4 regions of the Paenibacillus sp. FSL R7-0163 genome follow, and region 3 is predicted to be linked to each of the others. Evidence: predicted binding sites of a transcription regulator. Region 3 holds the regulator's gene; each other region holds the start of a gene.
What was found. The regulator Rex, encoded in region 3, represses fermentation and respiration genes when NADH is low (regulators of the CRP and FNR family bind a similar motif). The targets are predictions, from matches to a motif close to TTGTGAAATATTTCACAA.
Positions count from the first base shown of each region.

Region 1: a site for Rex is predicted at 3,979-3,996, ahead of pflB (formate C-acetyltransferase). Genes of this name have one in related genera too.
Region 2: a site for Rex is predicted at 4,769-4,786, ahead of NST45_RS27325 (cytochrome ubiquinol oxidase subunit I). Genes of this name have one in related genera too.
Region 4: a site for Rex is predicted at 4,718-4,735, ahead of scfA (six-cysteine ranthipeptide SCIFF). Genes of this name have one in related genera too.

Region 1 covers NZ_CP150224.1:1,267,034-1,274,918, forward strand. The annotation lists gene NST45_RS05415 (extracellular solute-binding protein) at 1-806, shown strand, start outside; gene adhE (bifunctional acetaldehyde-CoA/alcohol dehydrogenase) at 1,213-3,834, shown strand; gene pflB (formate C-acetyltransferase) at 4,087-6,348, shown strand; gene pflA (pyruvate formate-lyase-activating protein) at 6,565-7,302, shown strand; gene NST45_RS05435 (extracellular solute-binding protein) at 7,740-7,885, shown strand, end outside.
Region 2 covers NZ_CP150224.1:6,209,575-6,217,459, reverse strand. The annotation lists gene cydC (thiol reductant ABC exporter subunit CydC) at 1-538, opposite strand, end outside; gene cydD (thiol reductant ABC exporter subunit CydD) at 535-2,301, opposite strand; gene cydB (cytochrome d ubiquinol oxidase subunit II) at 2,301-3,317, opposite strand; gene NST45_RS27325 (cytochrome ubiquinol oxidase subunit I) at 3,304-4,707, opposite strand; gene NST45_RS27320 (cold-shock protein) at 4,930-5,157, opposite strand; gene NST45_RS27315 (cold-shock protein) at 5,250-5,450, opposite strand; gene NST45_RS27310 (trypsin-like peptidase domain-containing protein) at 5,870-7,117, opposite strand; gene NST45_RS27305 (hypothetical protein) at 7,506-7,712, shown strand; gene NST45_RS27300 (MBL fold metallo-hydrolase) at 7,681-7,885, opposite strand, start outside.
Region 3 covers NZ_CP150224.1:1,585,482-1,593,366, forward strand. The annotation lists gene dinG (ATP-dependent DNA helicase DinG) at 1-2,547, shown strand, start outside; gene NST45_RS07005 (redox-sensing transcriptional repressor Rex) at 2,678-3,331, shown strand; gene NST45_RS07010 (amidohydrolase) at 3,318-4,619, shown strand; gene NST45_RS07015 (DUF5590 domain-containing protein) at 4,792-5,310, shown strand; gene NST45_RS07020 (hypothetical protein) at 5,721-6,263, shown strand; gene NST45_RS07025 (AAA family ATPase) at 6,256-7,758, shown strand.
Region 4 covers NZ_CP150224.1:5,396,549-5,404,433, reverse strand. The annotation lists gene NST45_RS23725 (flavocytochrome c) at 1-1,532, opposite strand, end outside; gene NST45_RS23720 (histidine kinase) at 1,805-3,391, shown strand; gene NST45_RS23715 (response regulator) at 3,366-4,148, shown strand; gene scfA (six-cysteine ranthipeptide SCIFF) at 4,761-4,910, shown strand; gene scfB (thioether cross-link-forming SCIFF peptide maturase) at 5,033-6,427, shown strand; gene NST45_RS23700 (HaeIII family restriction endonuclease) at 7,811-7,885, opposite strand, start outside.

The sequences.
Region 1 (7,885 bases), 320 kb from region 3:
TTTCCGGTATTGCTCCAATGGGTAAAGGGAATGAAGCAGGCTGGAACTGGACCAACTTCCTGTTCGAAGCTGGCGGTGAAATTCAGAAGATTGAAGGCGGTAAGGTTGTAGCTACTTTTAATTCTGAGGCTGGGATTAAAGCGCTGGATTTCTACAAGAAACTTAGATGGGAAGCAAACGCGATTCCTCAGGACTGGGCACTGGGCTGGGGTGATGCTGTAGGCGCATTCCAACAAAGTCGTACAGCAATGGTAATGGCTGGATCTGACGGTGTTATTGAGCAAGCGTTGAATCAGGGCGGTCTGAAACCAGAAGATGTACTTACGTATCCAATGCCTGCAATGGAAAAAGGCGGAAAACACACCGGGGTACTTGGTGGTGACTACCTTGTAATCAATCCAAATGCAACACCAGACGAGCAAGAAATGGCATTCCGTTATATTACATTTGATTACTTCTCCGATAAAGGTCTAGAAGCACTGGATGCGGTTCTGCAACAACGTACAACGGATGGTAAATACTTTATTCCGCCGCTCTTAGATTACTATTCTGCAGATTCTGACTTCGGCAAGAAAACGAAAGCTGTGTATGATAAATATACAAATGTATATCAATACAGCCCTGATATTTTAGGTTTGCTGGACGGTAAACCGGAAGCGCAATACAATACACAGGACTACTACGCAACCATGTCCAATGTAATTCAAGAGCTGTTCTCCAAAAAAGGAACAGATTCCAAGACACAGCTTGAAGCTGCTGCCAAAACAGTGCAAGAGAAATTCTTCGACACAATTAAAGTAGAATAGCTAGGAAGAACAGAACCGGCTCCTTAGGAGTCGGTTTTTTTATGTTTATATTATTGATATTTTTATAAATCAACACGACGGGGGGCATCCCACTATTTTTTAGAGGGTCATGAGAAAAATAGAGTGTCAACAAAATTAGGTTTGCTTTTTTAAAATATTTTTGCGAGCGGAAAGGTAGAAAATGGGTATCAGTTCTTGTCTTTTTAAACATAAACTTTAAATTTAAGAAATAATAAATCATAAATAATGGTAAAAAAGCTATAATATGATCGAATGAAAGCGCTTTGAAAACAAATCAAAAAAACTTTATACTTTGTGAAAGATTTCACTATACAAGGTGGAAATGATGTGATAAGATAAATGTGTAGAGAAAAACAACCTAAAAATTGACAGGAGGACGAGGGAGATGGCAGTTAAGAACGAAGTCGCCGCCCAAGTTAAACAAACTACCGCTGAAGAGTATATTCAGACTTTAGTGGATAAAGCGAAAAAAGCACATGAGGCATTCATGGCGCTGGATCAAGAGCAAGTTGACACAATCGTTCATGCAATGGCGTTGGCTGGACTCGACAAACATATGTACCTCGCTAAATTGGCTGTAGAAGAAACTGGCCGCGGGGTTTACGAAGACAAAATTACTAAAAACATCTTCTCGACAGAATATATCTGGCACGGAATTAAATACGATAAAACAGTAGGCGTTATTGAAGACAATGCTTATGAAAGCTTCCAAAAAATTGCTGAGCCCGTCGGAATTGTAATGGGTATCACACCGGTAACCAACCCTACATCCACCACGATGTTTAAAGCGTTGATTTCGATTAAGACACGGAACCCTATTATATTCGGTTTCCACCCATCTGCGCAAGAGTGTAGTGCAGCAGCTGCTAGAATTCTTCATGATGCGGCTGTAAAAGCTGGCGCACCTGAGAATTGTATCCAATGGATTGAAATGCCAACGATGGACAAAACAAACGCTTTGATGAACAACCCTGACGTTGCACTTATTCTCGCAACAGGCGGTTCTGCAATGGTAAAAGCAGCTTATAGCTGTGGTAAACCAGCTCTTGGCGTAGGTCCTGGTAACGTACCTGCATTCATCGAAAAGAGCGCGGATATCGATCAAGCCGTAACGGACATCATTCTTTCCAAAACATTTGATAATGGTATGATCTGTGCTTCCGAGCAAGCTGTTATTATCGAAGAACCAATCTTTGATCAAGTGAAAAAGAAAATGATCGCTAATGGCTGCTACTTTGTTAACAAAGAAGAAGCTGCCAAACTTACTAGCGGCGCTATGAACGTTGATAAATGTGCGGTTAACCCAGCAATCGTTGGACAATCCGCAGTGAAAATTGCTGAAATGTGCGGCATTCAAGTTCCTGCCGGCACTAAGATTCTGGTAGCAGAACTTGAAGGTGTAGGCACTAAATATCCATTGTCCGCTGAAAAATTGAGTCCTGTGCTTGCTTGCTACAAAGTTAAAAACGCAGATCAAGGTATCGAACGCGCAGCACAAGTTGTTGAATTTGGTGGTATGGGCCATAGTTCGGCTATCCACTCCAACAACGAAGAAGTAATCATGAAGTTCTCCAACCGTCTGCAAACAGGACGTATTCTCGTTAACTCGCCTTCCACTCATGGTGCGATCGGCGATATCTATAACACTAACATCCCTTCGTTGACGCTGGGCTGCGGATCTTATGGTCGTAACTCCGTGTCGCAAAACGTTACAGCAATTAATTTGATCAACGTGAAAAGGGTGAATCGTCGTACCGTGAATATGCAATGGTTTAAAGTACCTGACAAGATCTATTTCGAAAAAGGCGCTACTCAGTACCTGACCAAAATGCCTGATATCACACGTGTCGCAATTATCACTGACCCAATGATGGTTAAGCTCGGATATGTTGAGAGAGTTGAACATTACCTGCGTCAACGCCAAACTCCTGTAGCGATCGAAGTGTTCTCGGAAGTTGAACCAGATCCATCGACAACTACAGTTGAAAAAGGTACAGCAATGATGAACAGATTCCAACCGGACTGCATCATCGCACTTGGTGGTGGTTCCCCAATGGATGCTGCAAAAGGAATGTGGTTATTCTATGAACATCCAGACGCAGACTTTAACGGTCTGAAACAAAAATTCATGGATATCCGTAAACGGGTTTACAAATTCCCTAAACTTGGAAACAAAGCTAAGTTTGTAGCGATTCCTACTACTTCGGGTACGGGTTCGGAAGTAACATCTTTCGCAGTTATTACCGATAAAACAACTGAACAACACACTAAATATCCTTTGGCTGACTACGAGCTAACTCCAGACGTAGCTATCATTGATCCAGAGTTCGTATATAGCTTGCCAAAAACTGCTGTTGCTGATACAGGTATGGACGTATTGACACATGCCATCGAAGCTTATGTATCTGTTATGGCGAGTGACTACACTGATGGTCTGGCAATTAAAGCAATCCAATTGGTATTCCAATACCTTGAAAAATCGGCGCTTGAAGGCGACAGAGTTGCCCGTGAGAAAATGCATAACGCATCAACACTTGCTGGTATGGCCTTTGCTAATGCTTTCCTGGGTATTAACCACAGTTTGGCGCATAAATGGGGCGGTCAATATCACACTGCTCACGGTCGTACTAATGCGATCCTTATGCCACACGTTATTCGTTACAATGCTAAGAAACCTACGAAGTTCGCTTCGTTCCCTAAATATTCACACTTCGTAGCTGACGAGCGTTATGCAGAAATCGCCCGTATTCTGGGATTGCCAGCTCGCACAACTGAAGAAGGTGTAACTAGCCTGATCAATGCTATTCGCGATATGAACAAAAAACTGGGTATCGAAGAATCCTTCCAACAACTGGGCTTTGATCCTAAGGATTTTGAATCCCGTGTAGATTACTTGGCTGACCGTGCATTTGAAGATCAATGTACAACTGCCAATCCTAAGCTGCCACTGGTATCTGAACTTGCAGATGTGTACCGTAATGCTTTCTACGGAAGATTTGATAATTAATATTTGGTTAAGTAGATAATAGGATGGTTGTGGACTAGATATAAGTGACAAATATCACCGGAAAGGTGATATTTGTCACAGTCTATTTATAGAAAATAAACTAAAATGTTTATATAAACAACGGTCCCATACATGGAACAATGATTGTGAATTTTCGAACAACCATATCTTTCTTGGGATCACGAGACACGGGATCAACCTTCAAGCCCGCGATCTCTACAAATATTATAAATATAGATGGAGGGATTTAGCATGTCGGTGATTGAAAAAGATGTACAAGAAGTGAAATCCGGTTGGAGAAGTTTTACAAAAGGTAAATGGTCCAGAAAAGTTGACGTTAACAACTTTATCGCAAGTAACATTAAGCCTTATGAAGGAAACGAAGAATTCCTCGTAGGACCTACTAGTAACACAACTGAACTATGGAAGATTATTTCCCAATTGAGCAAGGAAGAAAGAGAAAGAGGCGGCGTATGGGATGTTTCCCTAGATACTGTCTCCACAATCACTTCACATGCTCCAGGCTACATTGACAAAGACAAGGAACAAATTGTAGGCGTACAGACTGACGCTCCTTTCAAACGTTCCATCCAGCCATTTGGCGGGATCAAGATGATGGTTGATGCTACGAAGGCTTACGGCTTCGAGCTTCCACAAAACATCGTTGACATGTTTACGAACATTCGCAAAACGCATAACCAAGGCGTATTTGATGCATATACACCAGACATGAGAGCTGTGCGTAAATCCGGCGTAATTACAGGTCTTCCTGATGCTTACGGCCGCGGACGCATCATCGGCGACTACCGCCGCATTGCTCTGTACGGTATTGATTTCCTCATTAAAGACAAAAAACAACAACAAACTGAGCTTGAAGTTGATTCCATGACTGAAGATATTATTCGTTTGCGTGAAGAGCTGTCCGAGCAAATTCGTGCACTTGGCGAATTGAAAGAAATGGCAGCCGCTCATGGTATGGATATTTCCAGACCAGCGACCAACTTCAAAGAAGCTACTCAATGGGTATACTTCGGGTATCTGGCAGCAGTTAAAGAGCAAAATGGTGCAGCGATGTCCCTAGGCCGTGTGTCCTCTTTCTTGGACATCTATGCAGAACGCGATATTGCTGAAGGTACTTTGACTGAAGAACAAGTACAAGAAATCGTCGATCATTTCGTAATGAAACTGCGTATCGTGAAATTCTTGCGTACACCTGACTATAATGATCTGTTCTCCGGTGACCCAACATGGGTAACTGAATCCATCGGTGGTATGGCTGAAGACGGAACAACTCGTGTTACCAAGAACAGCTTCCGTTTCTTGAACACCCTGTACAACTTGGGTCCAGCTCCGGAACCAAACTTAACTGTACTGTGGTCCGAAAAATTGCCTGAAGCCTTCAAAAAATATTGTGCTAAGGTTTCCATTGAAACTAGTGCAATTCAGTATGAAAATGACGATGTAATGCGTCCATACTGGGGTGAAGATTATGCGATTGCTTGCTGCGTATCTCCAATGCGTATCGGTAAACAAATGCAGTTCTTCGGCGCTCGTGCCAACCTGGCAAAAGCATTGCTGTATGCTATCAATGGTGGTATAGACGAAAAATCCGGAGCACAAGTTGGACCGGAATTCCCAGCGATCACTTCTGAATATCTGGATTATGACGAAGTAATGAAACGTTTCAAACCGATGATGGAGTGGTTGGCTAAAACTTATGTTAACACTTTGAACATCATTCACTATATGCATGACAAATATTCTTACGAACGTATCGAAATGGCGCTGCATGACCGTGACATTCTGCGTACGATGGCTTGTGGTATTGCTGGGCTGTCCGTTGCAGCTGACTCACTAAGCGCAATTAAATACGCCAAAGTAAAACCTATTCGTAACGAACAAGGTATTGCGATCGACTTCGAAACCGAAGGCGAATTCCCTTGCTACGGTAACAATGACGATGCTGTAGACAGCATCGCAGTAGAATTGGTTGAAACCTTCATGACTATGATCCGTAAAAACAAAACATATCGTGATTCTGTGCCAACTCAATCGGTACTGACCATTACTTCGAATGTAGTGTACGGTAAGAAGACAGGGACTACACCTGACGGACGTAAGAAAGGTGAACCTTTCGCACCGGGTGCTAACCCAATGCACGGACGTGACAAGAAAGGCGCCTTGGCTTCCCTGAACTCTGTAGCTAAACTGCCTTACTCCGATGCACAAGATGGTATCTCTAACACGTTCTCCATCGTACCTAAGGCACTTGGTAAAGACGAGGATTCCCGTAAGTCTAACCTGGTACACATGATGGATGGATACTTCCATAACAACGCTCAGCATTTGAATGTTAACGTATTTAACCGTGAACAGCTGATGGACGCTATGGAGCACCCAGAGAACTATCCACAATTGACTATTCGTGTATCCGGCTATGCAGTTAACTTCATCAAGCTGACTCGCGAACAACAAATGGATGTAATCAACCGTACATTCCACGGTTCGATGTAATTTGTTTCTGTCATGAAGATCTTTGAATTAGTACTACATTGAAATAATTGCAAGGAAGATACCGCCCTTGTCTCAAGGGCGGTAATATCTTGTTCGAGAATTGTTAAAATTTTAAATTTTATAGCCGCGATTTAGGGATATGACAGTCTCAAAGACAGGAAGCTTCATCGTTGAAAGAGGGACTGTTAGTCTGTCGTGGCGAAAGGATGACATCCTATGATTAAAGGTCGCATACACTCTTTGGAAACCTTTGGAACCGTTGATGGACCTGGTATTCGATTTGTCTTGTTTATGCAAGGCTGCTTGCTGAAATGTCAGTATTGCCATAACCCTGATACTTGGGCTTTAGATGAAGGTAAAGAAATGACTCTAGAAGAAGTGCTTTCGGAGATCGAGCCATATATAAACTACTATCGTTCATCCGGTGGCGGGTTAACTGTATCCGGTGGAGAACCAACCTTGCAGGCGCAATTTGTAAAGCAGTTATTCACGGAAGTGAAAAAACGTTGGAATCTGCATACCACATTAGATAGTAATGGCTACAACGAAGGTGACAAGATTAATGACTTATTGGACGTTACAGATTTGGTTATGCTTGATCTGAAGCATATTGATGAAGAAGCGCATATCAAGTTAACTGGTAAATCCAATGATCGAACTTTGAAGCTTGCACGCTGGCTCTCAGACCATAATCGTAAGATGTGGATCCGACATGTGTATGTACCTGGTATTCATGATCGTGAAGAGGATCTCATTAACTTAGGTCGTTATATTGGAACCTTAAATGGCGTCGAGAAATTCGAAATCTTACCTTATCATCAGATGGGTATCTATAAATGGGAAATGCTCGGCAAAGCTTATGAACTGGATGGAGTACCTTCTCCAACAGAAGAAGAAGTGCAACGGGCATATCGCTTGGTAGAAGAAGGTCGTAAGCAAACGGCATTGGTATAATAGATATATATTTTTAAGAGAGACCGTACCCTCAGTGGTTGATCACTGAAGGTGCGGTTTTTTGTTATGAGGAAGTAAAAAGGGAGGGGATAAAGCTCCTCTGAGGGGGTAGTTTTATACTATTCCTAATAAAGACATGCTATAGTTACACGTGGTTAATGGGATGGATAATAAATGAATATGTCAGGTAATGTGACTATTTGGATGTTTTATTAATTGTTTCTAGAGTGAAAACAAAGTTTTGTGATGAGAAAAACAAATAAATTAAGCGATTTAACATTTTTGTGTTATGTAATATAACTTATAATGTAGTTGATTCCGCTTACATTAGAGATTTTTATCCCTATAGTGGATGAATCTTAACCTTACGATAATGAAGTCTGTTTTCTATAATAAGAAGTGTAAAGCACATCAATATATAGGGAGGGTCACAAGAAATGAAAAAAAGTATGACTTTGCTATTGTCCCTGATTTTCGTATCATCAGCTTTACTGACTGGTTGCGGAGGCAACAACAATGAGTCTTCTAACAAAGGAGATGGAAACGCTACCGCGACTAATTCAGCCGCTACAAATGCTCCTGC
Region 2 (7,885 bases), 2.2 Mb from region 3:
ACAAAGATATAAGCGGCAATACCACGACCAACACCAAAATATACAAAGCCATTAATAACGCAAAACCGATATCAAAGGTGCCCAACGCAATCACCGCAACCCCGTAGATCAATAAAGCAATAACACTTGGAAATACAGTTCTCAGATATACATTTTGCAAATATTCGATGTCATCAGCTAACATCCCGAGAATATCCCCAGTACGGAAACGCGACGACAGGAACAAGGCCTGTGGCTCCAAAATATTGTACAGGCGCACACGCATTTTAGAAAGAATCCGTAAAATGGTGTCATGCCCAATCAGCCGTTCCACGTAGTGAATGACTGCTCGGCTTGTTCCGAACGTACGTACACCAACAATCGGCACGTAGATCATCAGGATATTTTCGACCGGTGTAGACGCTTTTGAGATCAGAAATCCTGAAGTATACATCAATGAAGAGGCTGTAAATATCGTCAACGCCCCAAGCACAATAATTAGCACAAAACGCCAAAAATACGACGATACATAGGGAGCAAACCATCCTTCACGTTTCAATGGATTCCCTCCAATTGCGACCCAATCAACTCATAATACGCACCCTTGCGGGCAAGTAACTCCTGATGGGTACCGATTTCTGCCACTTGGCCTTGCTTCATTACTACAATAATGTCCATATCTAGCATCCAGTGTAGGCGATGGGTAGCCAGAAAGACCAGCTTTCCTTCAAAAAGAGGCACCATCGTCTCCTTCAGCTCATATTCCGTTTCAATATCCAGATGCGCCGTTGGCTCATCTAGAAGCATAATTGGACGGCTGCTAAGCAGTGCCCGGGCTAATGCCACCCGTTGCTCCTGGCCACCGCTGAACGAACGGCCACCGCCACCAATCATCTCATCTAAACCATGCGGAAGAGTATCCACCAGCCCCGATAAACCAGTAGCTTTCACTGCCGCGGCAACAGCTTCCATAGAAGCCTCAGGGTAATAAAAACGTATATTATCCGCTAACGTGCCGCTAAAAATATACGGACGCTGCGGGATATATGAGGTCTGTTTTCGCCAAGCCTCATCCGTTAATGCACTAACCGTTGTACTGTTAACCGTGATACTTCCTGAGGTAGGGTGTAAGAAACCCCCTAATATATCCACTAAAGTAGATTTACCGGCCCCGCTCTCTCCGATAATCCCAATTTTGCTAGCTCCTTTAAATTGCAGGTTCAGCGCTTCCAGCGAAGAAAGCCCTGCTTCCTCATACTTCACGCTAACGTCATTTAATGTGAGCACGCTATTCTCATGCCAAGTGAATATTTGTTCCGATGTTTTTGCTGCAGAACCGACAGATAGATTACCGTTAGGGCCGATTACTTCAGCCTTCACCTCATCTTGATCTATAATGCTCTTCATTGCTTCAGCGGCTTCTTTCCCATCCAAAGTAGCATGGAAATCTGAACCCACCAATCTGACAGGCAGGAAATATTCCGGAGCCAAGATTAGAATCGTTAAGCCCGTAACCAATGTCATTTGTTCATTTACAAGCCGCAAACCAAGACTTACCGCTACAGAAGCTACAGACAGCATAGTGAAGAAATCCAGGGCGAACGATGACAAAAAGGCCACTCGCAGCGTACGCATGGTCGCCGAGCGATAACGATCGCTGACCGTAGCAATGCTGTCGCTATGACTACGACTGCGCCCTAGAAATTTTAATGTTTCTAGTCCACGTAGTGAGTCTACGAAATGATTAGATAATGTGCGATATGATTTCAATTGCCGATCCATTTGCTTACGGGCCGTCATCCCAATCAAAATCATAAAAACAATAATAATCGGCATAGTTACCGTAAGAATAATCCCGCTCGTAGTGTCCATCGTAAAGACGTAAATAAGCACCAAGACCGGTGTAACAGACATCCCTACCATTCTAGGAATGATTGCTTCCAGATACGTGCGGAATTTAGTTACGCCTTCCAGCACTAGTGTAACAAGATCCCCGGTTCCACGCCCGCCCACCATTCTAGGGCCAAGCTGGAAGAGCTTGTCCATCATTTCCCTCCGCATAGTGCTGCCCGTTGCTTCCGCGAAGCGGTAAGAGACACGGCTCATCAGCATAGCACAAGCATGGCGCACAAGAAATGCAAGAAGGAACAATAGCGCAGTGCCCCATTGTTCCTTCAGAGGTTCTCCCGCAAATAGCGCAGAGATTACTTCTGCCAGCGATTTAGCCAGCAGAAGTATGGACAAGCTTTGCACCAGGGTAAGGAAGCCTACAATCAGAAAGACTGGCTTAACTCCTTTATACCCAAGCAAGTTTTTATCCATTAGTATTCAAGATGCTCCTTCTCGTGAACCCGTTTATGAAAGACAAAGTAACTCCAAATTTGATATCCCAATACGAACGGAAGGATGGTCAGTGCCACAATCGTCATTACCTTCAAAGAGTAATGGCCCGAAGCCGCATTAGTGATCGTCAAATTAAAAGCTTGATCAATTGAACTAATCATAACACGCGGGAACAATCCTACAAAGATAGAAGTTACCGAAAGAGCCATTACCGCTCCTGTCATTCCAAAAGCGTAGCCGTCCTTCTTCTTCGTCATGAAGTAACCGGACAGTACAAAGGCGATAACTCCCAGGGCTACAATAATCATAAGAACCGTTCCACGTTGCTCGAAAATATCCGTCATATTATAAGTCATAATCACAAAAGCAGTAAATAAAGCTGCGAGTGGTATCAGCAATTTTTGTGCCAACTTACGAGCGCGAGCCTGTAGATCACCCACTGTACGCAGCGTTGTGAACATGAGACCATGCACTAGGCACAGAAGGACAACAGTAAGCCCTGCTACTACAGTGTACACATTCACGATATCTGTGAACCCTGCATACATTTGCATATCCCCATCAATAGGCAACCCTTTGATAAAGCTTGCAAACACTACAGCCAAGAGGAATGGTGGAAGGAAGCTGCCGATAAAGATACAGGCATCCCAAGTTCTTTTCCAAGCTAATGAATCACGTTTACCTCTGAATTCAAAAGCGACACCACGCGCTATCAGAGCTAATAAGGCAAATACAAAAGGAATATAGAATCCACTAAACAGCGTTGCATACCACTCCGGGAAAGCCGCAAACATTGCACCCGCAGCGGTGATAAGCCATACCTCATTCCCATCCCAGAAAGGTCCGATCGAGTTAATCAGAACACGGCGCTCTGTATCATTTTTAGCGAGAATTTGTGTTTCCATCCCTACGCCGAAATCGAAACCCTCCAGGAAGAAGAACCCTATAAACAGAACTGCAATCAGCACAAACCACAATTCATTAAGAGATATCATGGGAACCCTCCTCGTTATATGGATCATTCGAATCGCCGTGATCGTTATCCATCGCATAAGGACCTTTTTTAATCACTTTAATAAACAATCCGACCAACACTAATCCTAGAATTAAATAAATCGTTGTAAAAGAAATCACGGAGAACAGAACTTGACCACTTGTAATATTAGGCGACACACTGTCTTCCGTTGTCATCAGTCCGAATACCGTCCATGGCTGACGCCCGAATTCGGTCATGACCCAACCGGCTGTATTCGCAATCGGAGGAAGCAGCAAGCCCCATAACATGAACCGCATAAACCAAGTGTTCGGACGGTCCATTTTTTTGCGCCACATTAAGTACATAGCGTACATTCCCAATACAATCATTAACGTTCCTGCTAGAACCATGATCCGGAAACTCCAGAATGTCGTACGTACAGGTGGAATATAGTCACCGGGGCCATAGGTTTGCTCATACTCCGCTTGCAGCTCAAGCATACCTTTAACTTCACCGGAAAATTTACTGTATGAAAGGAAACTCAGCATATAAGGAATTTGAAATTCTCCAGTACTGATTTGATTCTCTGGATCAATGTTTGCCCATACGGTCCAAGGTGCCGGGTCACCACTCTTACCCCACAGTCCTTCGGAAGCTGCCATTTTCATTGGTTGAGTTTCAACCAAATATTGCGCTTGGGCGTGACCAGCAACAGCTACACCAATAGAAGAAATAATCCCTACGATAGCTGCAATCTGAAAAGACTTCTTAAAGAAAGAAACCTCTTGTTTCTTCAATATTTTATAAGCACTAATACCTGTTACAAGAAAAGCACCTGTTGCATAAGCAGCCAGTACTGTATGTGGGAATTCAACCAGCAATTGTCCGTTCGTAATAAGCGCGAAGAAATCATTCATTTCTGCACGTCCATTATTTATCTCAAAACCCACAGGATGCTGCATAAAAGAGTTAGCCGCTAGAATCCAGAATGCAGATAACATCGTACCGAATGCTACCAGCCAGATGGACAGTAAATGTACTCGCTTGGATACCTTATCCCAGCCGAATATCCATATCCCAATAAAAGTAGACTCCAGGAAAAAGGCTGCCAATGCCTCAACTGCAAGTGGAGCCCCGAATACATCACCCACAAAACGTGAATAATCGGACCAGTTCATCCCGAACTGAAATTCCTGCAATATCCCTGTAACTACCCCTACTGCAAAATTGATGAGGAATAGCTTTCCCCAGAACTGCGCCATTTTTTTGTACTCTTCATTACCTTTTCTAACGTACATTGTCTCCATGATTGCAATCAAGAGCGCTAGTCCGATTGATACCGGTACAAAGAAATAGTGGAATATTGTCGTCGACGCAAATTGTATACGCGACAGCATTACTGTATCCATATTTGTCCCTTCCTTCTCCCCTTTTCGTTAATTATATTCTGTCAAAAATTTAAGCTTCTTTTTGTGATAAATGTCACATAAAGATAGTCATTTAACGGTGAAATTCAAATGATTTGTGACAAAGATCACATTTTAGCATAAAGAAAGCAAAAAAAATAAGACGGTTTACCCGTCTTGAGTGGTTCGTCGTTCTATTAAATGCTTGACTCATTTAGGTATTGGTTAGATGGAAATACCCTTCTTCAGCGATTTGAGATCGCCATTTGAATTAAGCAATTGAGGTAGCATCTTCGTGCTGCGAACCATTGGAGAGTCACATAGACGGCAAGAAGGCGCATGTTCAAATGCGAAATTATCCCTCATCCATCCGTTGCATCCCTCATTGGTACATGCCCAAATTGCGGTATTTTCTTCCGGTATTTCTTCCAAAGGTTTCTTCCGGTAGTTCATTGCCGTTCCTCCCATCCTGTAAGTCAATAGTGAGTAACTAGATATAAAAAGACCGTCCCAACTTTCACAAGCTGGGACGGTTTCTTCTATTATTACAGTTTTACAACGTTTTCGGCTTGTGGTCCACGGTTGCCTTGAACAACGTTGAATTCAACGCGTTGGCCTTCGTCCAAAGTTTTGAAGCCGTCGCCAGTGATTGCGCTGAAGTGAACGAATACGTCGCTTCCGCCTTCAACTTCGATAAATCCGAATCCTTTTTCTGCGTTGAACCATTTAACTGTACCTGTTTGCATGTGTGTTACCTCCACAAATTTAAATTAATATGTTCTTTTTATCTTCAAACAAAGAAAAAATTCACACATTGAAAAAGGTTGTATTACCAAATATGACAGCCCTTTTCAATGCGAGAATTAGGGACTAAATGTATGATTGATATCATATTACCACACCTGATTAGCAAAGGCAAGCAAGCATCCGAATATATCCGGTTTTGCCCTAATAAGTATTACCTTCCAATGTAAGGGCTGCCACTTAGTGTTTATTCCCTAAATAGATCCTTTTTCTGGCATAATTATCATGGTTTTAGAAAAATAGCTTTCCCAAAAACGTTACTTTTATCCGCTTTTTCAAGAAGGTACCCCCTTGGAATCGAAGGGGTAGTCCGCTCTACTTGTCGTAACTGCTATATCATTATATACCGACTTCCAGCATATTATTCCTGTGGTTTTTCAAGAAGTTTAACTGTTGCCTGTTTGGCCTCGCCGTTTCGATAGTAAGTAATTTTCAGATCATCACCGATCTTCGTATGATTATATAAGTACTTGCGAAGAGAAAGGGTAGATATGATGGATTGATCATTAAATTTGGTAATGACATCATTGAATTGCAGTCCAGCTTCCTTCGCAGGGCCAACGGCTTCTAGAACAACTACTCCATCCTTAACACTGTTCGGCAGGTTCAATTCATTGCGTTGATCTTCTGCTAGTGGAACGTACGGATTGTTCAAATCAACTGAATATACACCCAAGTACGAACGGGCAATATGCCCTTTTTCAGCCAGCTCATTAGCGATATCTATCACATGATTCGCAGGAATTGCAAAACCCAGACCCTCTACACCCGTATCTGAAATCTTCATCGTGTTAATTCCAATGACCTTGCCATCGAGATCCACTAACGCGCCGCCACTATTTCCTTCATTAATCGCCGCATCAGTCTGTATCACTTCTTGTTCCCAGTCATATACTCCATCCTGATTAAGGGATACGGGAACCATCCGTTCAGTATAGCTAACAATCCCCGAGGTCAATGTATCACCAAGTCCTAGCGGATTACCGATAGCAATGACCGTTTCACCTAGACGAAGCTTAGAGGAATCACCGAGCTGCGCGATGGTATCGATTCCTTTGGCATCAATAGAGAGTACCGCAATGTCGCTTACTTTATCCGTTCCAACGAGTGTTGCCTTACGGGTCTCTCCGTTCACTGTAACTACCTCGAGATTACCGGAGTCTTCGATGACATGATTATTGGTAATGATAAATGCTTTATTTCCTGTCTTTTTATAGATCACTCCTGAGCCTAGTGCGGACTCATCCAGAATGTTTAATTCTTCATTATCTTCTTTATGATTGATAATACTTACTACTGCAGGGCGAACCGTGGCAGCAGCTTGAATAATCCGGTCAAATGGATCACTACTGCTTGGGGCAACATTTCCAGTTGTTACAACCGGCTTTTGAGCAGTCTCATGACTCATCTGGCCTGTAAACATACTGAATAACAGAACTGCCACCACAGCGCTGACTAAGGAGCAAACGGCGGATATTTGCCAGGTAGATAGCCCTTTACGCGATCTGCGTACAGAATGTCTACGGTTAGCAAACGATCCCTTTGATGCTTCATCCCCTCTGGACCGCGAAACTTTAGTTGAATAGAAATCATCATCAAACAATCCCACCGAAAATCTCCCCCTTCTATTGCCAAGCGTTCACTGTTGTTAAGACCTGAACCTATAGCAACCACGTCCGAACCAAACCTCTGTAACCATTAGACTCCAAATATCACTAAAAAGTTTCACTTTATCCATTAACCCCACAAGAGTTTCGATCAATCGTTAGATTATGATAATCTTTTAATATATCTTCTCTATTAGGAATATTTTGCAACTTAAAAGACTACAATAAAATAGAAGTGTCCCTAAAATTTTAGCTTTGCTCATCACGCTTTTAATTGTATCACAGGCAACCTGCAATTCGGGATTTTCCTCAGCTAAAACACCTGCGAATTTTTTACAGTTTTCAGTTCTAATTACACTATATATTCACACTATTAAAGGAGGATTAATTATGAGTTCTTTTTCAACAAGTATGGATTTAGTCGAGTTTATCGGTAAGCTTGGTGACTTAAAGGATGAACACTACCACATGACCCTTGCCTTTAGCGCAATGATCGAATTGATGATTGAAAAAGGCCTAATCTCCCGCCAAGAATTAGATCGCAAGACCGCTGAACTTGATCAGCTTATGACTGGCTCAGCTTATCCCATGGCGTAGGTTGATCATAATACGTATCACACAGTCTGAACTCACTATCTTTGAAAAAACAGCCCCGATCCTCCATTGCGCCGCGTACCGACATTTTTGCCAAATCCATCATATTGTGATCCCGGCTTAAATGCGCCAAATAGGTCCGTTTGGTCCGCCCTGTAAGAATTTCGCTAAGCGCA
Region 3 (7,885 bases):
TTGCCATTTCAAGGGCGGATTTTGGATACGATTGATTTTCTGAAAATTTGCTTTCCTTCGCTCACATCTTATCAGCTAGGCTCTGTCAGTGCTCATTTTGGAGTGACACATGATCGTCCGCATCAGGCAGATAGTGATGCACTTGCGACTGCTTTAGTGCTGTTGAAATGTCTGGAGGAGCTCTACGAGCTGCCGCTGCTTACGATCCAGAGACTCTGTGAGCTGTTTACCGAAGAGGATAGTGATCTGGGCTGGTACTTTGATGGTCTGCTGCGAGAGCGGGAAGCGGAGACGCTACAGCCCGAAGGTGATCTGACTTTCTATCGTCAATTAGCGCTTGCAGTAGGAGACTGGACGGAGTTAGCGCCACCTAGAGATGAGCATGCTGAGAATCCGCTAGCGAATTTATCTTTTACTGATTATATGGACGAAGTAACCAAACGACTTAAAGACACATTACCGCAGTATGAAAGCCGGGAAGCTCAGGATATTATGATCAATGAGGTGATGACGGCACTTGCCGAAGACAAACACCTACTGATCGAAGCGGGCACAGGAACCGGTAAATCGCTCGGTTATTTGTTGCCTGCCATTTATCAAAGCGTTCGCACCAATGAAAAAGTCATGGTCAGCACTCATACCATTAATCTGCAGGACCAATTGCGCGAGCGGGATATCCCTTTGTTAACGCAGGTAGTTCCTTTTCCGTTTAAAGCTGCTATTTTTAAGGGAAGAGGACATTATTTGTGTCTGCGTAAGTTTGAGCATAAAATTAATAAAAAGGACTTTATAAGCCCAAGGGAAGATGCGCTTACTGCAGCTCAGATGATCGTATGGCTCACTCAAAGTGAATCAGGGGATGATGAAGAGCTGAATTTAAGCGGCCGGGGCGGTGATTTCTGGGAGACGGTGGCAAGCGATACCGATTCCTGTCTGGGACGTTCCTGTCCTTGGTTCCGCAAATGCTATTATCATAGGGCCAAGCATGAAGCTGGGATTGCTGACGTGGTCATTACGAACCACTCCAAGCTATTCGCAGATGTTAAAGCTGGGCACCAGCTGCTTCCAGCTTACGAGCATCTTGTAATTGATGAAGCACATCATTTAGAAGATGTGGCTGGTAAACATCTTGGCATGCATATGAAGCATTTCACTGTGGCACACACGTTATCGCGACTGTATAAAGATAGCCGAAACGGACAGCTTCCTGCTCTGCGCCAGATCTTACAGTCGTCAGGCAGTGAAGAGGCTTCAGAATGGAGCGGAGTCATCGATCGGATCTACCCGGATCTGCTTACTGTCAAAGAAACCTGGGATGCACTCAGCGACAAGCTGTTCAGCCTTTTGCCGGAACGCAGTGATGCAGCAGCAGGGGAAGCGGGACAACTGGTTATGCGTTTGCTTCCCGCCCGTAAGCCGAAGGATTGGGATGAATTAGTTGCGCTTGAGAACACTATGAATCTGACGTTAAGCGACATCATCCGTAAGGGTGATAAAATGCTTAATGAGATGCGTGACCAGGAAAGCCAATCCTCAGCAGACAGTCTTGTTACTGATATTAGCGGTTTATTTAAGGATTTGGCTTCCATACGTGAGCAAGTAAGATTCTTTATGGGGCTGAATGACGATAATGTAGTATATTGGCTGGAGGCAAATGGAAATTACCGCAGCAAATCACTGCAGATGTATGCCGTCCCTGTGGATGTTAGCAGCCAGCTTAAAGAGTTGTTCTTCGATAAGAAAAAAAGCATCGTGCTTACCTCGGCGACGCTGTCTGTAGATAAATCTTTTCAGTTTATGATTGATAATCTCGGACTTAACGAAGCTGCGGAAGAGGGACGTCTAATGACTTCACTCCTTCCTTCTCCCTTTAAGTATCGCGAGCAGGCGCTGCTAGTTATACCGCGTGATTTTCCTAGTGTGAAGGGCAGTGTGGGCGATGCTCGATTTGTCGATACACTCGTACAGTCGTTAGCAGAAGCTGCCAAAACAACACGTGGGCGGATGCTGGTTCTGTTTACTTCTTATAAAATGCTGCGTCAGGTATATGATCCGCTTAAAGAGGCTTTGGCCTCACAAGAGATTACGGTGCTTGGTCAAGGCGTGGAAGGTGGCAGCCGGAGCAAGCTGATCCGCCGCTTTCAGGACAGTGCAGCATCCGTTCTGCTGGGGACGAGCAGCTTCTGGGAAGGTGTAGATATTCCAGGTGAAGCACTGACTTGCCTGGCCATCGTGAGACTTCCGTTTCAACCGCCGAATCACCCGTTGGCGGAAGCGAAGTCGGAGTTATTGCAGGCTCAGAAGAAGAATCCGTTCATGAAATTGTCTGTTCCTCAAGCGGTTATTCGCTTTAAGCAGGGATTCGGAAGACTGGTTCGCACGGCGCAGGATCGCGGAATAGTTATTGTTTATGATACAAGGGTTATTGAATCTCATTACGGGAAGTATTTCCTTTATTCATTGCCTGGTCCCAAAATGGAGCATATGCTGACTGATCAAATGGTCCCCCGCATAGCGGAATGGCTAGAGGATGGCGGCGCTTCTTAAAATGCTCGTCTTCAGTTTAGCTCCTCCTTATCCTTAAGGGCGGTAAGTTACAGTACCGCCCTTAATAAGGAGAGGTATACGTTTGAATATGGATTTTCACAAGAACATTACTATTTTTAGGAGGAAAAATATGAAATCGGATAAAATATCAGAAGCCGTTGTTCGCAGACTACCTGTGTATTTGCGTTTTTTGAATGATCTCCAGAATCGCGAAATATTAACAGTTTCCTCTCAGGAACTTGGACAAAAGCTGGATCTTAATCCCGCACAGATTCGTAAGGATTTAGCGTATTTTGGTGACTTCGGCAGAAAAGGTATCGGCTATGATGTAACGTATCTTATTGAGAAAATCCGTCATATTCTGAAGCTGGATCAACAGCTTAATGTAGCTTTAGTAGGGGCAGGTAATCTCGGACATGCCTTGTCTAATTACAATGCATATCTTAAAGATACAATGAAAATCACCGCTATATTTGATTCGTACGCTCCTAAGGTTGGACGTAAGATCAACTCCCTTACTGTGCAACCAATGGATGAACTAGGCAGCACGATTCGTGAGCAAGGTATTCGCATTGCCATTATTACCGTACCTGATTCAGAAGCTCAAAATGTAGCAGATATTCTCATTTCTTCTGGGATTGAAGCGATTTTGAACTTTGCCCCTGTGATTCTGAAGACACCACCGAATATCCGGGTGCATGCAGCTGATTTTACAACTGATCTGCAAAGTCTTGCTTATTACTTGCGGGATGGAAAGGAAGAAAGCGAACATGAACAGCAATAAAACGATAATTAAGGGCGGGTATTTTCTGACTCCGGGAACGGATGAGCCGGTTCTGAGTGGATATATGACTATTGAAGATGATTTAATCACTTACATAGGAAAAGAAGAGCCTCAGATGGAAGCTGGAGTGCAAGTGGTTGATGGCAGTCGTCTGCTGTTCATGCCTGGACTTGTAAACACACATGGTCATGCGGCGATGTCTTTGCTGCGTGGATATGGAGATGATTTAGCGCTACAAGTGTGGCTTCAGGAGAAAATGTGGCCGATGGAGGAAAAGTTCACCGGTGATGATGTATACTGGGGAACCTCCTTATCTGTATTGGAAATGCTGAAGGGTGGAACTACGACCTTCCTCGATATGTATGATCATATGGACCGAGTAGCTGAGGTAGCTGAGTTATCAGGTATCCGTTCCGTATTGATGCGTGGTGTGATCGGGTTATGTCCAGAGGATGTACAGAATCACAAGCTTGCGGAAGCGATTTCTTTTGCCCGTAACTGGCATGGAAAGGCGGACGGTAGAATTACTACTATGATCTCGCCGCACGCCCCTTATACTTGCCCTCCGGACTTCCTGGTTAAGTTCGTGCAGGCAGCGCATGATCTGGATTTACCGATGCATACGCATATGTCCGAAACGAAACGTGAAGTGGAACAAAATGTGGCGGATTACGGGTTGCGTCCTGTAGCTCACTTAGAGAAGCTTGGAATGTTCACACGTCCCTCGATAGTTGCACATGGTGTTCATTTAAATGATGAAGAGATTGAGATCTTGGCTCGCCATAATGTGGGTGTCTCTCATAATCCGGGCAGTAATTTGAAGCTGGCTAGCGGAGTGGCTCGGGTTACTGATCTTCTAAAAGCTGGTGTGAAGGTGTCTCTTGGCACGGATGGCGCGGCAAGCAACAATAACTTGGATATGTTTGAAGAGATGCGGCTTGCAGCTCTCATTCATAAGGGTGTCAGCGGTGATCCAACGGCTGTTCCAGCTCCAGAAGCTCTACGTATGGCTACAGAATATGGCGCCCAGTCCATCTTTTTAAATAATGTAGGTAGACTTGCTGTTGGGATGAAAGCTGATTTCATTGCAATTGATATAGATCAGCCGCATTTGCTGCCACACACAGATCTGTTGTCTCATGCAGTTTACTCTGCTAGCGCTAAGGATGTTGAGCATGTGTGGGTGAATGGTAAACAGGTCATCAAGCATGGACAATGCTTAACCCTGGATGAGGAAGCTATCCGGCGTAAAGCGCAAGAAGCCTTCGAAGGTTTATTGAAGCGTTAAGTCTGGATAATAACGAATAAATAATAGGCTGCGACTTTTTGCTTTTAGCAAAAGTTGCGGCCTTTTGTACATTTTAAAGGCTGGGAAAGCTAGAAAATTATGAAATTTTGGATAAACACGCGGGTGTGTTATATAATCAAAAAAGATATATTACTAGAAAGGGAGCTGTACCTTGAAGAAAAGGAAAAAATGGATCCTCCTGGGGTCAGTTCTGATTCTGCTCCTGGGGTTTGGACTTATCCAGTTCTATGCCTATATTATGAAAGATCAATGGAACGAGCGGGATATCGCCAAGGATGTTGCCAAAACCAGAGCGGGTCTAACAGAGGTAACCAAAGCACAAAAATCGGTTTGGGATGAAAATGCAGTGTACTGGGTTTTAACAGGAAAAAATGAAGCCGGGACTGCTCTTATGGTCTGGGTCCGCTTTACGGTAGATGGAAAATATGCTGAAGGCGACGACGCAGTGTTTGCTGAGGAACTAAGTAAAGGAACCTCAGAAGCCCAAATACGCGGCATTATCAAAGCTGATCTTCCGGACATAACGATTGAACGCTTGCTGCCGGGAGTATATAACGGAGAGTATGCTTGGCAGCTTTTTTATAAACAGAGCGGTCGGTATTATTATCAATTTTATCGGTTTTCGGATGGGTCCCGAATGGGTGAAGGTTACAGTTTACCTAAAAGTTAAGCCGAACATAAGGAAATTAAGGGTGGCAATGTAAACAAGCGAACTTATTATAAGTTCGCTTGTTTACATTTATTTGATGTACAAAAGTGATATACTAAGTGATATACTGAATGGGTGGTTATCACCGAATATTCTCTTAAATTCACATACAAAAATAGGCCGATTGATTAAAAATCAAGGCCGATTTTGTCGAAAACGAGGAATATATTTGGTATTGATGGAAATATTTAAAAAATTAAATTTTAAATATATTCACATTTATTTTGAAATTAGTATATACACCTGTGATATACTACTACTTGTAATTAGAACAGCAATAAGAGACTTCAGTCTCTCTGATGAGCTCTCAAGTAGCTATAAATTATTATACTGAGCTTTATATTTTGTCATCTTTGAGAGGAGGACGTTTCTTGAAATTACGTCTTGTACCTGTGCTGATAACGTCTCTACTGTCGGCTACTCTATTGTTTGGTGGCTTCTTTTTGTATCGTCAGTTTGCAATGCAGGAACCACTTCAGAAGATTGTATCTCAATATGAGGGCGTCAATGATTCTCATATCAGTATTAACCGCAATGAGGTCACTTTGAAACTTGATCTCCAGCCAGGCACGAAATTACGTGAACTGGTTCAGTACGTCTCTAAAGAAGGAAAATCGATGATTGATGGACGTACACTGAAACTTGATGTAGAACAGAACTCCAGTGAACTGCTGGATGAATACTGGGATAAAGCGATGTTCTCTGTAGCTGAAGCCATGGAGAGCCGTAAATATACACTTATACCCACAGAACTTGATGGACTCAAAGCGCAATATCCGCAATATAAAAATGTGATAGCCTCAACAGAAATTGACGACAATAATGTCTATGTAAGCTTGAGTAATGGAAAAGAAAGCAAATTTATTATTTTGCCGCGCAAACCTGCGACATTGGGGGTATGGAATAATGCCTAAATACCTTAAAGAAATTCTAATCGGATTTGTTCCTGTCTTGTTTATTTTTATGGCTTTTCTAGGCATTAATATATTCCCGATCGTTATTGCTGCTGGGATGCTCACGGCTTTACTTATCATTGCTCATTTAAGAGGCGGACTTGCGGTGAATGCAGGTGCCGGGAAGAAACGCAAGAAGGATGGACCTTCAAAGCTTACTTTTGAAGAAATTGGCGGGCAAGACAATGCAAAGCAGGAGCTTCGTGAAGCGTTGGATTTTCTGATCCGGCATGAGGAAATCAGCAAATTCGGGATTCGGCCTTTGAAAGGGATTCTGCTTACAGGCCCTCCAGGAACAGGTAAGACCCTTATGGCTAGAGCAGCAGCACATTATACGAACTCTGTATTTGTGGCAGCATCAGGCAGTGAGTTTGTAGAAATGTACGTAGGTGTCGGTGCCGGCCGTATCCGCGATTTGTTTAAGGATGCCCGTACCCGCGCCCTTAAGGAAAACAAGCAAAGCGCTATTATTTTCATAGATGAAATTGACGTAATTGGCGGTAAGCGTGAAGGCGGACAGCAGCGAGAATATGATCAGACCTTGAATCAGCTGTTGACCGAGATGGACGGGATCTATAACAACGAAACGCCGCGCATTCTGCTGGTAGCAGCCACTAACCGTAAAGAAATGCTTGATTCAGCATTGCTGCGTCCTGGCCGGTTTGACCGTCATATTCAAGTGGACATGCCTGATAAAAAAGGCCGCAAATCGATTCTCGAATTGCATGCCAAAAATAAGCCGCTTCATGCAAATGTGAACCTCGACAAAATTTCCGAAGAAGCCTATGGTTTTTCCGGTGCTCAGCTCGAAAGTGTTATGAATGAGGCAGCAATTTATATGATGCGTGAGGAATTGACAGAGGTTGAGCAGCGGCATCTGTCGATGGCGATTGACAAGGTTATGATGGGGGAAAAAACGGACAGAGAAACTAACCACGAAGAGAAAAAACGGGTGGCAATCCACGAATTGGGACATGCCATTATGGCAGAGCTGCTTCGTCCGGGAAGTGTTAGTCAGGTTACGCTGACTCCGCGGGGGCAAGCCCTTGGTTATGTACGTCACAATCCTCAGCAAGAGCAGTATTTGTACACCAAAGATTATCTCGAAGATCAGATTATGATCGCACTTGGTGGAGCGGCTGCAGAAGAAATGTATTATGGCGGACGAAGCACTGGTTCGCGTGGCGATTTTGATCAAGCCCTGAATATTGTCGAAACCATGATGAAATCCGGATTAACTTCGTTGGGTATCGCCAAGCTGGAAATGGTTACCACTGAAGAGCTTATGAAGGAAAACAGTAAAATATTGGATGAATTGATGGTGCGTACTCACGACCACCTTGAAAAGCAACGAAATGTATTTGATTACTCCCTTGACATTTTAATGAAGGAAGAAGTGCTCTCTGGAGAGCAATTTCGATGTCAATTTCGTGACAGCGTGCGTTTACCAGCATAAATATTTATGCTGGTTATTTTTTTTTACTTTTCAGGCATGCTAAGATATCATTATATGTCGGGCTTTATAAATTTTTGCGACAGACAAGGTACAATACAAAAGTATAGATACCTGAAAGGATGGAGAC
Region 4 (7,885 bases), 3.0 Mb from region 3:
TGTTTGAAATCAAGGTCTTTACCTGTTTTCGCATAATCATTTACTTTATTAATCGTTTCTTTCAAAGTGTTCACGTCGATTTTGAAGAAATCAGCTGCCTCCTCAATCGTATCGGCTTTAAAGAGCAAGCCTTGTTTAACGAGTTGATCGTATTCGTCTTGATGAACTTCTATCGTTTTACCGATATCCTCAATACCTTGGTTCCATAATTGATACGTATATCCGCCCGTTTGGGCAAGAATTGCTTTAGAAATAACGTCTCGACGTTCTAATTCCTCAACGAAGCGCTTGCCTTCTTGGTTAATCAGGATCGCACCATCGAAGCGGGAATCTGCAACAAGGGAAATAACACCTGTCTCAGGATTACAGATTGGATACGTTTGAATACTCTCCATGTTTGTCAGTTTGGCGCCAATCGTTTCTGCCATAACGATACCGTCACCTGTAGATCCTGGTGTATCGGTAGACATATATTTTTCATCCATTTTAGGGTTATACTTTTTACGCATCTCTACATTGGATCCAAAACCACCGGTAGCGATGATGACGCCTTTGTTCGCATGGAATGTGATCTTGTCGCCAGTACCCGAAGTCGCAGTTACACCTGTTATTTTGCCGCTTTCGTCCTTCAGCAAGGTTTCGGCTTTCATATTCGTTTTGATCGTGATTTGATCAGCGTCTGTTTTGGCTTTTAACTTAGTAATCAATTCAACACCTGTATGACCTACAGGAATCAACGCACGTTTTCTGGAATGGCCTCCAAATTGGAACAGATGATCAGGTAAGAACTCTACCTTGATATCATCGCGCAGCCATTCGGCAGATGCTAGAGCATTGTCGGCAAGAATACGAACCATCTTTGGATCCCCGAGGTTGTCTCCGCCTTTCATCGTATCATCATAGAACAAGTCAGCCGTGTCATCAGTGATGCCAAGAGCACGTTCAACCCAGTTGTCCGGCGCATTCATCTCACCACCGGAGATCAATGTGTTGCCGCCAACAGCTGGCATTTTCTCGAGCAGAACTACATTAGCTCCAGCGCTCTTCGCTTCGATAGCCGCACTAAAGCCAGCACCCCCGGCACCGATGACGACAACATCATAGGTTTGCTCGACTTCTTCTTTGTCTTTGCTTCCACTGACTGCAGCGCCAGCGACAAGGGTAAGTCCAGACTTCGTAATGGCATCTTGAATGGCTTCGAGATATCCTTTGCTTGTAACTGTAGATCCGCTAATGGCATCAACTTTTGCGCTGTTAGTTGCCATGACATCTTGCTTGAGCTGCGTATAAACAGGTTCTGCAAGTACTTCATTTTCCTTATGCTCTGTCACTTTAATGTCAGTGATCTTGTTATCTAATAAGGAGACTTGTACTTTAATATCGCCATGTTTACCTTGCCCAACTCCTTCAAAGACTTGAACTCCGTTTGCATCTGCAGCGGGCTCTGCATCTTTACTGCCGCAAGCAGCAAGCGTGAACATAAGACTGAGGACTAGTAGAATAGATAACAGCTTTTTCGTGTGAGTTCGCATAATATCTCCTTCATTCTGTTGTGAATTGGTTACATACCCTAGGGAGAGGAGGATTTGCTAGGCAAATCCTTTATCTCTAGCCTAGACATGAATGTTATTTCATGTGAAAATATGCACAAGACCTATTATAGATTTAGTACAGCATTATGTATTTGCACAGATTAGTGTTTTTTTGTCTTTTTCGGGCATGTAAGAGACGGATATTGTGAAGGGCTATGATTACAATGAAATCAATTCACTTAAAAATCACGTTAATCGCAGGAGGCTGCTTCTTGCTGCTGTTCGTTGCATTGCTTGTAACAATATATTTGGAGATGAACCATACGGTTGTCCCTTTGAATAAGAACTTAACGCAGCAAGTGGTTACTGCACGCAGCGACCAGATTGATTATTGGTTTAATCAGCGCATTGGAGAGATAGACATGCTTGCTTCTCTAGCTTCGGACCATCAGTGGACACGAGATGAATTGCTGCAAGAGTTCGATAAGTTCGAGGCGAAGAAGCAAGTAGAGTACGAATCCATACGTGTGGTGGATATTCACGGAAATTCCTGGTCAGCAAGGGACAAGCCTTTTTCGATACTAAACCGACCCTACTATCGAAAACTGCTGAATTCAGATTCCAATTATGTGGTGAGCAATCCGATCGTATCCAAAGCGAATGCAGCCGAAATCGTCGTCATTCTTTATCGCGTGAATCCATCGGTGAATGATGAGGTAGCTTATATTGCCGCAGCCGTCTCCGTCAAGAAGATGAAGGAGATTGCTCAAGATGTAATGCTATATGACCAGTCAGGCCAGCTTATCGTCGATTGCAGAGAGCTGGGTGAAGAAGATGGAGCGGAGGAGGCAGCAGATAAGAAGAACATGAGTGTATTTGAGGCTCCAATTCAAAATGTGGAAGGCTGGAAGCTAGTACTCGAAGTACCGAATTCAAGTCTATCGCTAGCGGTGATCAAAACCCAGCGGACTGCATTGCTGGTAGGCGTTCTTATCGGTAGTGCGTTTATCGTCTTTCTGATGCTGCTTGCTTCTTCCATTATTCGTCCAATTCAGTCGCTTCGCCAGGTAATGGAAAATGTGCAGAACGGCAACCAAACCATACGAGCAGATGTTACGCGCTCGGATGAGATCGGCGATCTTGGACGAAGCTTCAATGACATGCTTGTTCAATTATACGCTGTGGAGCAGGACCGAAAGGAGATGGAACTCAGACTGATTCATGAGCAGATCAAGCCGCACTTTTTATACAACACATTGGATACGATCCAGTGGATGGCAACGGAACATGGAGCAGACAATGTGGTGGAGATGGTGGAAGCGCTTAGCGCGTATTTCCGATTAGGGCTTGGCACAGGCAGTCCCTACATTCTGCTTGATCAGGAGTTGTACCATGTCGAGAGTTATCTTCATATTCAAGGTGTGCGATATGAGGAGATTCTGGACTACGAGCTACGATATGATGAAAAGCTTGCTCAGTGCCAAGTCGTTCGCTTCATGCTGCAGCCGTTGGTGGAAAATGCGATTTATCACGGGATTAAGCCACTTGGGGATCAAAAGTGTAAAATTTCGATTACAGCATATAAAAAGGCCAATTATATGGTCATTAAGGTTGAAAATAATGGGGTTATGATTCCGAAAGAAAAGCTTGAACAGATGAATCAAGCCCTTCTTGATGATACATATGATCGTTCTGCCACAGGCTTTGGGCTATACAGTGTAAACCATCGCATTCGACTAACTTACGGGGTGCCATATGGCCTTGCAGTGAAGAGCGAAGATGGCATTACCGTTATGGTCATTCGAATACCTTTGGACGGGGAGTGGAATGAAGATGTGGAAGATTGTCATCGTCGATGATGAAACGATCATTCGCAAAGGCTTGCGACAATACATTGAGGAGAGTCCGTATCTTTTTGAGGTTGCAGGAGAAGCGAAAAGTGCAAACGAAGCATTGAATATGGTGGAGGAAGCCCCACCACATGTATGTCTTGTGGACATCAACATGCCGAATATAAATGGGCTCGATCTGATGAATATATTGCGCGAACGCTGCCCGTCGGTTCTGGTTGTCATCATCAGCGGGTACGATAACTTTGAATATGCGCGTCAAGCCGTGCAACTGCAAGCATTCGATTATGTATTGAAACCTGTGCCGAAGAGTGATCTGAACAAGCTGCTTCATCGGATCGATGAGCATCTTCAGGTAAAATATCCTTTGCATTCACATGAAGGCAGGGTGGATAAGGAGCGGGAGCTTCCCGGGTATACAGGGGATGGAACAGTGCTTATCCAAAAAGTGACGGAGTATATTGACAGTCATTATCAGGATCCGGAGCTGTCTATTACTCGAGTAGCAGCGCTATTTCATATCAACCAAACCTATCTTAGCAAGCGTATGAAGCAAGAAATCGGTGCTTCATTCCTTGACTATGTCACCGAGCTTCGGATATCGAAGGCGAAGGAGATTCTAGATGACGTAATGCCGAATATCAAAATCGGGGATCTGGCCGTGAAGGTAGGGTATAAGAGCCAGTACTATTTTAGTCGTGTGTTTAAAAATAGAGTCGGCTCAAGCCCGATAGAGTACAAAAAGCATCCGTTCGGTTATGGATAGGAGGGCCATTCTCGTCCCTCTGCAGCACGCCATAGATGCTATGCTCAGAGCCGCCTTCTATCAAAACGGTTGGATTTTAAACATGAGCGAGAAGATGAAGTTAAAGCATCCGATTGTGCAATATTTTTATGAACTAAGGCGTAGTACATTATAAAAATAAATAAATTCATTGAATATTCAAGAGCAGATAAAATGTCCGGAAGTGTCTTAGGGCTCCTAATATAAGTTTGTTCACACTGTCCACCCACGCATGTGGAGAGTGTCGCTCTACCGGTAAGGAGGGATACAGTGCAATGAGATCCTTATATTTATTGGACTTTAAGGACAAGTATGAGAAAAAATGTTGTTAAAGGAGATGGCATCATTGCCGTCTCTTTTTTGTTTCACTTTTTTAGTATTGCTCTGACTCTGGTTCCCGCTACGGCATCCTACGATCACAAGCATGAAAGACTGAACGGGAATTAGCATTGATGCTACTTTGTTTATATGTTTAATGCCTCTCTACTCTGCTAGGTGACAGGCATCATAGACGTACTTGCGTGATGTTGCTACGATGTTCCATGGAAATTAAGTGAAAGTGATCACAAGAAATTACAGAAGGAGTCATTTATCGTGAAAAGAATCGTAACCCTAAGCACCCGCAAACTGATGGATACCGCAAAACACGGCGGATGCGGCGCATGCCAGACATCTTGCCAGTCCGCTTGTAAAACTTCCTGCGGCGTTGCAAACCAGAAGTGTGAAAATGCAATGAACAGATAGGATTAGGAATTTTACCGCCCATTGCTCTGATGATGGGCGGCTATTTTTAAGAAATGGACGCTTCCTCTAAAGGATGGCAAAGCCGTTTCTACTTGTGTGCAAAAGGAGCTTGATTAGCAAGTATGATTCATCAATATAAACTAAACGGATACAATATCGTGCTCGACACCTACAGTGGCTCGGTACATGTTGTTGATGACCTAGCATATGAAATTATAGCGGATTATGAGAAAACTTCTGTCGACCAAATCGTGACAATGATGTTAGAAAAATATAAGCATGATTCCAGCATTTCTGAGAGTGACATTCGAGAAACCATCGTGGATATCGAGGAGCTTATAAATGATGGACAGCTTTTTACAAAAGATGAGTATGAGAACCTCTCGCTCGATTTAAAAAAACGAAAAACTTATGTCAAGGCACTCTGCCTCAATGTTGCGCATACCTGTAATCTATCATGCGACTATTGCTTCGCTAGCCAGGGGAAATACAACGGAGACCGAGCGATCATGAGCTATGAGGTTGGACAAAAATCCATCGATTACCTGCTTGAAAATTCGGGCCATCATCGCAACCTGGACATCGACTTTTTCGGCGGGGAGCCGCTTTTGGCCTGGAAAGTGGTTAAACAGATCGTAGCTTATGCAAGAAGCAAAGAACAAGAATACAAAAAGAAGTTCCGCTTCACCTTCACGACGAACGGGATGCTGCTGAACGATGAGGTCACCGAGTTTTTAAATCAGGAAATGTACAATGTCGTATTAAGCCTGGATGGAAGGAAAGAGGTTCATGACCGGCTTCGCCAAACGGTTAACGGAAAAGGCAGCTACGATCATATTCTTCCGAAGTTCCAGGAATTCGTTCGAAAGCGCGGAGACCAAGAGTACTATGTACGGGGAACTTACACTCGTAACAATGTCGATTTTACCAATGATATATTTCATATCGCAGACCTTGGTTTTGACAAAATCTCGATGGAACCAGTCATCTGTGATCCAAAGGAACCCTATGCACTTACTGAGGAGGACCTGCCGGAGATATACAACCAGTACGAAATTCTCGCGAAGGAAATGATCGGGCGTGGTGAACAAGGCAAGGGGTTTACCTTTTATCATTACATGCTTGATCTCTCAGAAGGACCATGCATCCAGAAGAGAATTACTGGCTGTGGTTCGGGAACTGAATATCTTGCTGTCACCCCTTGGGGAGAGCTTTTTCCTTGCCACCAGTTCGTAGGGGATGAAGAGTATAGCATGGGGAACCTCTGGGATGGCATCACAAAGCCAGAGCTGCAATGTCAATTTAAAGAGAGCAACTGCTACTCGAAGCCGGAATGCAAAGACTGCTGGGCTAAACTCTACTGCAGCGGTGGTTGTCCTGCCAATGCACTGCACGCGACGGGTTCCTTAATTGGTACCTATGACTTCAGCTGTGACGTCTTCCGCAAAAGAGTCGAATGTTCCATGATGGTGAAGGTGGATGAATCCATTAGAGCGATGGAAGAGCAACCTAACTAATTAAATAACGAATAAATACACGATAACCGAGAAATAGACACTTTTAAATAAAGTGCTCTTTCTCGGTTTTTTTGTACGGAGAAGAAGGACTGTAAGACAAGAGAGACGATCAGTTTCTGCAAAGGGCAGGTCACTGATCGTCTTTTAGTTTGAATCTATGGAATGAATTCTGTGCGATAGGTTTGTATATCGTTTCATTTTCATCTCGTTCTCAAATACTTCTGGGAATTGTATAACTTCAATGCTTCCCCCAAATCGATCCTCCCGAAGCAGTCGATTTCATTTATGAGCAGTTCACAATGCAGTCATTTCTTTTCAAACAGCTCATATTAACTATACTAAAACACGGCTAGTAAACCTCTCAACTGCTAAAAGGGCAAAACGTTATTGGTGATGAAATTATAATCAATAAAGATTCCTTTTCATCAGAAGGGTTTGAACACTATACTGTTTATCAATATGAACTAGAAACACCACTCTATAACATTACAGAAATACATTATAATAATGACTCTTTTTATAGAGTTTATAAAATGGATATGCCGAGTTTAAGCATGAATGATGAAGTAAAAGTATTAAGTATCTCCGACTCTTCTACAGGGCTTGCTATACCCGTAAGTTTTTTGGATGTAAATAATAACAGATTTATTTTGATATTAGAGGCAACACAATTTGAACTGAAAAGAGTCACGGAGTAAAGGTTATTAAATTAATTTTGTGAGAATATTTCCGATTGGTACAAAATAAGTTGCTTCTGCATTTCTTATTTTCTTTTTAAATTACTGTCACGTGAAAATAATGTTATTAGAAAGGCGATTGGTTGACCAATGAATATGAAAAATTTAACCAAATGATTATGAAACAATCAAACAATCAAAGAGTATTCAATAAATAGATATGCCAATGCAATTGTCACCATATCATCTGAGATGAGAGAGTATGGGATAAATGAGGGAAATCTCTTTGAAATCTCAGATCAAGCGATAATTAGTAGGATTCTTCAGCATTCTGATTTTCAATTTAAGGATAAAAAGGAAATTGAATGTACAGCACAGCATTAAAACTTTTCTAAGACTTCTATTGTGCCTTTAGTAGAGAAAATAAAAATTACAGACGATGACACGTAAGCTTTACAGTATAGCTGAGACAGTAAATGCATCGAATATTTCCTTTGTAACAATAAGTGGCGGAAAGACCTATGAAAATGAAATTGATATCTTGTTTATGGTGTTATCCTTTTAATTTTGAGGTTGAAGGGGGTTGTGAAGATGAGGCGGTGGAGGACACGCACTCTTTTCTATATCAAACATTCGTATGTAGTCACTTGTTAGATAATTGAATAGCCATTCCTGTGATATTTAGGAATGGCTAGTATATATCAGTTTAGTCCCAGGGTTCATAATGCCTATATAATGTAGGGGGGACGCCATTCAGTTGAATATCGAATTTTAAACTTGG